Regions from separate parts of the Lysinibacillus sp. FSL H8-0500 genome, predicted to be linked through region 1. Evidence: predicted binding sites of a transcription regulator. Region 1 holds the regulator's gene; each other region holds the start of a gene.
The links. Region 1 encodes LexA, which represses DNA repair genes until DNA is damaged. Its sites were predicted from a motif close to CGAACATATGTTCG; they were not measured.
Positions count from the first base shown of each region.

Region 2: the regulator LexA is predicted to act here: its motif matches at 1,532-1,545, upstream of uvrB (excinuclease ABC subunit UvrB).
Region 3: the regulator LexA is predicted to act here: its motif matches at 2,084-2,097, upstream of MHB44_RS10225 (DNA topoisomerase).

Region 1 covers NZ_CP150292.1:1,406,645-1,409,937, forward strand. Annotated here, with positions in the region: gene MHB44_RS06510 (gamma-glutamyl-gamma-aminobutyrate hydrolase family protein) at 1-182, shown strand, start outside; partial or broken gene MHB44_RS06515 (IS110 family transposase) at 536-1,672, shown strand; gene lexA (transcriptional repressor LexA) at 1,881-2,498, opposite strand; gene MHB44_RS06525 (LysM peptidoglycan-binding domain-containing protein) at 2,658-2,978, shown strand; gene MHB44_RS06530 (recombinase family protein) at 2,975-3,293, shown strand, end outside.
Region 2 covers NZ_CP150292.1:899,637-902,929, forward strand. Annotated here, with positions in the region: gene MHB44_RS04120 (competence protein ComK) at 104-613, opposite strand; gene MHB44_RS04125 (IDEAL domain-containing protein) at 841-1,083, shown strand; gene uvrB (excinuclease ABC subunit UvrB) at 1,619-3,293, shown strand, end outside.
Region 3 covers NZ_CP150292.1:2,146,718-2,150,010, reverse strand. Annotated here, with positions in the region: gene MHB44_RS10225 (DNA topoisomerase) at 1-2,065, opposite strand, end outside; gene MHB44_RS10220 (dihydrofolate reductase family protein) at 2,277-2,822, shown strand; gene nagZ (beta-N-acetylhexosaminidase) at 2,874-3,293, opposite strand, start outside.

The sequences.
Region 1 (3,293 bases):
TAGCAGCAACCTCAAGTGATGGTATTGTCGAAGCAATAGTGTACGAGGAGTTGCCATTTTGTTTAGCAGTGCAGTGGCATCCAGAGGAATTAGCTACTGTAGGAGACGAACATGCACAAAGGCTATTTTCAGCGTTTATTGAGGCTAGCTTGAAATTCAAGAGGAAGGAAATAGCAGGATAAAAAATTTTTCGCTAAATTTAAAACTCGAATGATCCTACGAAACATGCATGGAGTGTTGTGGAATCGTTCGAGTTTTTATTATTTAGCTTTTTGTGCATAAAACAATCATGAGCTTTCTTCTCCCAACCCTGGCATGAAAATAAGTTCTTCCTGTCCATAATGGTAGGGACACAAACAGGATGTAAGACGCGGCTTTTTTTGGTGGCTTAGACCCTGGGCATAAAACTGTTTGAGTGAATTTGGTGTTCAACCCTTTGTTAGCTCCACTTGATAGTCGGATGACTACGTACAGAAAAATGCTTATTTTCAAATTCACTCACTGTTTGTGATCTTTATTGTTTGGAGTGATTTTTATGGAGGTATTTATTAAGAATTGTGCAGGCTTAGATGTGCATTCTGAGACAATTGTTGCTTGCGTTTTAAAAGGGAGACACGAAAACGAAGTATATCAAGAAACAGAAACTTTCCCTACGCTCACGAAAGATTTGTTTCGTCTATTGAAATGGTTAGAAAGCCATGAAGTTACACATATTGCGATGGAGAGTACGGGTGTGTATTGGAAACCTGTATTTAATATTTTGGAGGACTTTTTTGATAGTACACTTGCGAATGCCCAACGAATCAAAAACGTTCCTGGCAGAAAAACAGACGTTTCAGATGCAGAATGGATTGCGAAGTTATTACGTCATGGCTTGATTGAAAAGAGTTTTGTTCCACCCGTGGAGATTCGAGAACTCAGAGATTTAACAAGACTTCGGAAAAAGTGGATTGGTCATTTAACTTCTGAAAAGAATCGCATTCAAAAAGTATTAGAAAGTTCAAATGTCAAACTAAGTACTGTGATTTCAGATGTATTTGGCGTATCCGGGCGTAAATTACTAAATCGATTAATTGAACAAGGTTATGTAGATGAAGCCGATGTCGAAAAGAATATTCATGGAAGGTTAGCCCCTAAAAAACAATTGATTACCGATTCTTTATTTGGAACACTCAATGAACATCAACTATTTCTTATTCGCCAATCTTGGCGACACATTGAATATTTGGAGTCATTGGTTTTAGAAATTGAAGAACGGATTAATCAACTATTACAAAATTATCATGAAGAACTTCAATTATTAATGACAATTCCAGGTATAAAAAAAGATACTGCCGCAGTTATCATTGCAGAAATCGGTGTAAACATGAATCAGTTTCCCACATCACAACACCTTGCTTCATGGGCAGGCGTATCTCCTGGTAATCATGAGAGTGCAGGAAAAAGAAAAAGTACGCGTTCTATTAAGGGAAATCCACACATTAAATCGGCCATGTGTGAGGCAGCTTGGGCAGTTTCAAGAAGTCGAAATCGTTGGTTAGCGAACAAATATTGGTCACTCGCAGCACGAAGAGGCAAGAAAAAAGCACTCGTTGCGATTTCGCATCGAATGCTTCGAATTATTTACTCCATGCTACTGAACAAGGAGCCATATAAAGAACCACAATTGGTTTCGTTTAACCAAAAACCAAAAGTTATAAACCAAGATACCTTCCGACAGGTACCTTTGCTTTCTCATTGGCTTTTTTCGTTATTTATAGAATGACCTAGTCCACTTAATAATATTCAAAAAACAAAGGCATTATTTATTTTCACAGAAAAAAGAGGATATATGCTTGGCAAAGAAATGCATAATCCTCAAAGCTTACTTTTATAAAGCATTAATGAACGCGGCGATAAAGGCCTACAACCTGTCCTAAAATGGAAACCTGATCAACGATAATTGGCTCCATTGTTGCATTTTCAGGCTGTAAACGGAAATGATTTTTTTCCTTAAAGAAACGCTTTACAGTCGCTTCATCCTCAGCCGTCATCGCCACAACAATATCTCCATTATCAGCAGTGGACTTTTGCTTGACAATAACTAAGTCCCCGTCAAAAATACCTGCTTCGATCATGGATTCACCCATAATCTCTAACATAAATAATTGGTCCTCACTTGTCCCATAGGCATCTGGTAGCGGGAAGTACTCTTCGATGTTTTCAATCGCCGTAATAGGAGAACCAGCCGTTACTTTCCCGACAAGCGGGACATGAATAACATTTTGCTTTTGAATCGCATCCTCTGGCTCTAAAATTTCAATGGCACGTGGCTTCGTTGGATCTCGGCGAATAAGACCTTTTTGTTCTAACCGAGCTAAATGACCGTGAACGGTTGAGCTTGAAGCAAGTCCAACTGCTTCTCCAATTTCACGTACTGATGGCGGATAGCCTTTCGTGCGCACCTCTTCCTTAATAAAAGCTAGAATATCCTCTTGTCTTTTTGTCACTTTTTTCATATTTGCTCACCTCTTTTTTTTAATATCATTCTTCTTATTTGATAGTATAACAGAATGCGAACATGTATGCAAACATAGGTTCGAAAAGTGTTTGACAAAAACGTTTGTTCGTTTTATTATAGAACGTATATTCCGAACAAACATTCTGGAAAAGGGGTTATGATGATGACTTGGTTAAAGAAGAATACGCATATCTCAATTTTAGCAGGAGCTTGTTTACTGTTTGCAGCATACCTTTACATGACTGATCCAGGAGATATAAGTTACACAAAAATTCAAATTGAGCATGGAGATAGCTTATGGTCGTTAGCAGAGCAATATCGTGGTAAAATGAGTTCAGATGATTGGATTAAGCTTGTTAAAATGGAGAATGAGTTAACAGATATTAAAATTGTAGCAGGAAAATCATTAGTCATACCTGTATTGGGTGATCAAGCCAATCCCATCAAAATCATTGAAATTGCGAGAAGTGAACAATGAGAAATAATCAACTAACAGCCGTTGTCTATTGTCGTGTGAGCACTGAAAAAGAGACACAAAGCTCCTCCTTAGAGCGTCAGCAGGAAGAACTGCAACGCTATGCCAAAGAGCAGGGCTATGAAGTGAAGGGCGTTTTTAAGGACAAGCATAGTGGCTATGATGTAGAACGAGAAGGCTTGCTTGAAATGCTTGATTTCATTAAAGAAAAAAATGTGAGTGCCCTTTTTGTACAAGATGAAACACGTTTAGGTCGTGGAAATGCGAGAATGGCGGTACTGCATTTATTGCAAAAATCAGCAACTGATGTGTTTTCCA
Region 2 (3,293 bases), 510 kb from region 1:
AATTAAGATAAAAGCCCCAGCCGATATCATGGATTTTGAAAAGGAGCTTTTTCGTGCGAGCTCGAAAAAATCCAGACGCAATTACGCTGGGGCGTAATTGATGTTAAAAGGGTGGATGGTATGGAGCATCTTGGCTCAGTTGTTTACGCTCATTCATATAATGCTTATAGAGCATGGATGCATTGACAAACTGTTTGCTGATGGAGGCATATTGAATAGGAAGCTCAATTTCTTTATCATTTTTTAATGTGATAATACAACCTGTTTTAGTAGGAATAATATTGGTAATGGCGTGAAGACCAATCCATATATTATGGATAGAATTTGGTGAATAAGTTGGTAAAAAAATACAAGGATAGCCATAGTCAAAAGCAACGACAATTGGTAATTTATGTTGATTGCCAAAAAAGAGTTTGGCTGATTGCTTTGCAGCTTCATAGGTTGTTCCTAAGGAGAGACAAGATTTTCGAAGCACATGTAGCGGTTTACGTGTAACGATAAGCTCATTATGTTTGTCAATTACATGTGTAAAAATTTTAGTGTTGTGTTGAATGGGCTGTAGCATGTACGTATTGAAGGATATTAAATAGCGATTTACATAATTAGATGACATATGAAAAGTGCCTCCTTTTTTCTTTTGATGGTTGTAGTATAGGAAATAAAATGAATTTTAGAAAATACCAATACTCCCATGAATCCCTTGAAAAATGACGAAATTGCTTAGAGAGTTTGCTACAAATCACACGAGTTTAATAGCTAATCTAAGTTATTTTCAAGCGTTAAGCATTGCTTTTTTGTTTCAATTTTCATATAATTTAGAAAAGGATCGAGGTGAGATCGTTGGATAAATATTATTCGTACACAGATTTTCTGAAAGCCGTTGGTCAGTCAAAAAAAGTTGATGAGGCAGAGAAATTATTAAACGAGATTTATTTAGATTTATTTTTAAATCGTATCCAGCGTATGCATCGTCAAGAGCAGCTCATGGTTCTAATCGATAGAGCACTCGATGAAAAAGATGAAAACGCATTTTATCGCTACGCAGCTGAACTAAATTCTTTGCAGCAAACAGAGGATGCTTAATACGATGACCCCGCTCTCCATGAATATTGGAGAGCGGGATTTTTTTGATTACGGCTAAATAGTGGGTGGGGCTACTCAAACACACAAGAATGCCACTCCATGCTGAAACCTATTTCAAGTTTTGGAGCTTGAAAACGCGATAAAGCGGCTATTATGTAAGTAGTAAGTTTTAATGGTTACTCTTTCATATTTTTACTGATAGCTTGTTGTATAGATGTGAGACTCCTCCATGAAAAACAGAGAGGTCCCTGAAAGCCCTGTGTTTATGGTATAAATCTACTTTTATCATGGAAGAAAATTGAGAGGCTCATAATTAATGGCTATGCTTTTTAACAATTCATCTGTTTTCAGTGCCCTCGTAGTCAGATTGGAGAAAGCAAGTACCGAGACGAGAAGCTTTACTCCATTCATATATATTTAAAAATTTTACAGAGAGAAAAAGGATTTACAAACATTCGTTCGTTAAATGTTCGAAATTTTACGCTTGCTATGCTAAAATATATGTACAAATTGGAAGGAAAGGACGGGGACATGTGTGCAAACATTTGATTTACAAGCGCCATATCAGCCTAGTGGAGATCAGCCACAGGCAATTGTTGAATTAGTGGAGGGTGTAAAGGAAGGCAAACGTCATCAAACATTGCTAGGTGCTACAGGAACGGGTAAAACGTTTACAATTTCGAATGTTATTCAGCAGGTAAAAAAACCAACACTTATTATGGCACACAATAAAACCTTAGCAGGACAGCTATATAGCGAGTTTAAAGAATTTTTTCCAAATAACGCTGTTGAATATTTTGTTAGCTATTATGATTACTACCAACCAGAAGCCTATGTGCCACAGACAGATACGTATATAGAGAAAGACTCTAGCATTAATGATGAAATTGATAAGCTACGTCACTCTGCCACTTCTGCATTATTTGAGCGTGAGGATGTCATTATTATTGCATCGGTGTCCTGTATTTATGGTTTAGGCTCGCCAGAGGAATATCGTGAAATGGTTGTGTCGATTCGGACAGGCATGGAAATTGAACGTAATCAACTATTGCGCAAACTTGTTGATGTGCAATATGAGCGTAATGATGTAAGTTTTACACGCGGAACTTTTCGGGTACGTGGAGATGTAGTGGAGATATTCCCAGCATCACGTGATGAACATTGTATTCGTGTGGAATTTTTTGGAGATGAAATTGATCGTATTCGTGAGGTAGATGCACTAACAGGTGAAATTTTAGCGGATCGGGATCATGTTGCGATTTTCCCAGCCTCTCACTTCGTGACACGAGAAGAAAAAATGCGAAAAGCAATTGAAAATATTGAAAAAGAACTAGAGGAACGTTTGACGCTGTTGCGAGCTGAGGATAAATTACTGGAGGCACAGCGTTTAGAGCAACGCACACGTTATGATTTAGAGATGATGCGTGAAATGGGCTTTTGCTCAGGCATTGAGAATTATTCACGTCATTTAACATTACGTGAGTCAGGTGCTACGCCTTATACATTATTGGATTATTTCCCTGATGATTTTTTACTGGTTGTGGATGAAAGCCATGTAACACTTCCACAAGTGCGTGGCATGTACAATGGTGACCAAGCTCGTAAAGGTGTATTAGTGGAACATGGCTTCCGTTTGCCCTCAGCACTCGATAACCGTCCATTGCGTTTTGAAGAGTATGAAAATCGTGTGCATCAGGCTATTTATGTTTCTGCAACGCCTGGTCCATATGAGCTGGAGCATACACCAGAAATGGTAGAGCAAATTATTCGTCCTACTGGATTGCTGGACCCGTTAATTGATGTACGTCCGATCGAAGGGCAAATAGATGATTTAATTGATGAGATTCATGAGCGAATGGCACGCAATGAACGTGTGCTTGTGACAACATTAACAAAGAAAATGTCTGAGGATTTAACAGCCTACTTAAAAGAGATGGGCTTAAAGGTTGAATATTTACATTCAGAAATTAAAACACTGGAGCGTATTGAGATTATCCGTGAGCTGCGTAAAGGAACGTATGATGTGCTAATTGGTATTAATTTATTACGTGAAGGGCTTGATATTCCTGAAGTCTCACTTGTAGCCATTTTAGATGCGGATAAGGAAGGCTTTTTACGTTCAGAGCGTTCCTTAATTCAAACAATTGGTCGTGCTGCTCGTAATGCGAATGGTCATGTCATTATGTATGCAGATCATGTAACAGACTCGA
Region 3 (3,293 bases), 740 kb from region 1:
ATTTCTGCCCTTTTTTACTTGTTAAGCCTTTCACCAACACCGTCCCTTTGGTAAGTAAGGCTTTCACCATTGTTTTCGTTGGCTTTTTCTTTAATGCTGCAAGAAATTTATCATTTTTCCAAATAACAAATTGACAGCCATTTTTCCAATTACTACAGCCAAAGCCCTTATGCCCTTCAATGACTTGATGGCCGCATAGAGGGCATTTGCCAACTGCCTCAAACTTTTTCTTCGTACGTGTGACCTTATTTAATGTCACATCTTCGCTATTTTTAATGGTTTCTACAGCTCGAACTGTAAATTGGCAAATAAAATGTAAAAACTGCTCTTTGGAATACCTTCTTTTTTCAATATCAGCCAATGTTTTTTCTAGTCGTCCTGTAAATTCTAAATCAAATAAATCTTTCACAGGGAAGGTTTCCACTAAATTGCGCCCAAGCTCTGTGCATACTAAGTTTTTATTATCCATTGTGATATAGCCAATCGTCAGCAGCTTTTTAATCGTTTCAGCGCGTGTAGCAGGTGTGCCAATACTATAGCCGCTTAAAATAGCTGCCATAGTAGCAGGGTCCTCCACACCTTTGCCGCATGTTTCCATTACACGCAGTAATGTTTTTTCAGTATGACGCTGAGGTGGTGTTGTGACATGCTTTGTAATTTGGTGCTCTATAATATCAACAGGCTCATTGACATGAACAAGTGGCAAAATAACATCCGTTGACGTTATGCCCTCAACCTTTTTCCAGCCCTCCACTAATTGCACCCTTCCCTTTGTCGCAAAAATTCCAGGTATCTCCTGCACCTTTGTTATAATACGTGTTTCCTCATACTCCGCAACAGGCATAAACTGCATAATAAAACGATTTTTAATGGCCTGATAAACAATTGCTTCATCTGTGGGTAATGATTTCGGCATCACATATGTAGGAATAATGGCACTATGGCTTTCCACTTTTGCATTGTCAAAAATTCGCTTCTTCTTTGCGAACTGAATCTCATGCTCATACGGTAAGCCTGTTTTAAGGCGCTCCAGCACTTTAGCGGTTTTCTCGACTAAGCTTTCCTCTAACACGACACTGGCTGTACGAGGATAAGTAATATATTTTTTTTCATAGAGTGTTTGTGCCACTTTGAGCACTTTATCAGATGTCCAGCCCTTATACTTACTCGTAATAAAACCCTGTAAATTCGATAAATTAAAGAGCATTGGTGGATATTCTTTTTTACGCTCTACTTTTTTATCAACTATAGTAGCTTGCTCATTATGGAGCGCTTGCTCAATACGCTCTAGTTCCTCTCTATTTTTAAACCTATCGACCTTATTTTCATAATAGATGCCCTCATAGACTCGTCCATCATCGGTGCTAAATTTTGCTACTAGTTTAAAATAGTCTTCAGGGACAAAGCGTTCAATTTCCTGATCTCGGTCATAAATAATTTTTAAGGTTGGTAGTAGCACACGTCCAATATTTAAGGCTTGTCCTGTGCCTTGTTGGTATTTTAATGTCGCAACAGATGTCAGGTTAATGCCAATCAGCCAGTCCGCCCATTGCCGACTCACCCCTGCATCCTGCAATGGCTTTAATTCACTATTGGGCTTGATAGTCGCTAGCTCTTTACGCACCTCTTCCGCTGTCCACTCATTTAATAGCAAACGGTACACAGGCTTTTGACGATTTAGCTGATAAATAATACTATCGCCGATAATTTGCCCCTCACGATCAAAATCACAGGCTGAAATAATCAGCTGTACATCCGAACGATTGATTAAACGTTGAATAATTTTTAATTGCTTCCTTGCGCCTGTATCTTCCTTGCCACGCTTTTTGGCATCCAGTTTTACCTTGTAGCGAAAATGTTCTGGAATAAATGGAAAGTTCTCCATCTGCCATTTTGTCATTTTGGGATCATAGTCCTTCGCATCATAAAGCTGTAATAGATGGCCAAAAGCCCACGAAATAATATAACCATTGCCTTCAAAGAAGCCGTCCTGCCTCTGTTTAATATATAAGGCATCTGCAATATTTTTCGCAACAGATGGCTTCTCGGCTAAAATAAATTTCATAGCTAAACGCTCCTTACCCGAATGTTTGTTCTTTATTATACTAAGAAATTAACAATGTTTCAAAGCAGCTACTATTATGAACCCTAGATGAAAAAGTTATTACCCAATTTAGCAGCTTTATCACCCAATTTCGTGCGTTTATTGACCAACCTTCCTTGTTTATTTCATTCCATCATGATAGAATCAAGCTTCTCTCGAAAGGAGCGTAACTATGGCAGATAGAAAAATCATATTAGATTTAGCGGTTACATTAGATGGCTTTATTGAAGGTAAAAACGGTGAAGTGGATTGGTGCATTATGGAGCCTGACATGGAATTTACAAGCTTTTTGCACGAGATTGATACTATTTTATATGGCAGAAAAAGCTATGAGGCATGGGGACAATATACACCGTCAACAAATGATGCGGAAGAGCAACAATTTTGGTCGCTTATCCATAGCAAAGACAAGTATATCTTTTCAAAAACACAGCAAGACGATCATGACAATATTACCTTTATTCGTGAAAATATTGCCGAGGAAATGTTCAAGCTCAAGCATCAACAGGGCAAAAATATTTGGCTCTACGGTGGTGCCAGTCTCATTACAACATTTATCAATTTAAGACTTGTAGATGAATTTCGCTTATCTGTTCACCCTATTGTATTAGGTGAAGGCAAGCCCTTATTTACAAATATTACAGAGCGACTTCAGCTAACACTCATTCAAACCAAAACATTTTCCTCTGGTGTTGTACAGCTTATCTATCGTCAATAATAAAAAATGAACTATCTCCAAAATACTCTAGGAGATAGTTCGTTTTTATGATTATTTCATATAAGTATTCAATACCCTGTCAGTTGCTGTGTTGAGCTTGTGAAGATCAACTGTGGCTGCTGGGTTATTGCTGAGCTTATATTTTTGTTTGAGCTGCATAATTCTGCGAACACTTTCATCAATGCGTTCTTCTGTGAGTTCACCATTAGAAACAGCCGCTTTAATTGCCCCTACAGCCGCCTCTACATTGGCATACTCATGGGCAATTAACACAATATCATTGCCTGCCTTGATCGCATCCACTGCTGCCTGCCCAATCTCAAAATGATTAGTAATTGCCTTCATGGTCATATCATCTGTCATAACAACCCCATCAAAGCCAAGCTCATTGCGTAAAATGCCTGTAATAATTTCCCTCGACATTGAGGAAGGATACTGGGCATCTATCGCTGGCAATAAAATATGTGCCAC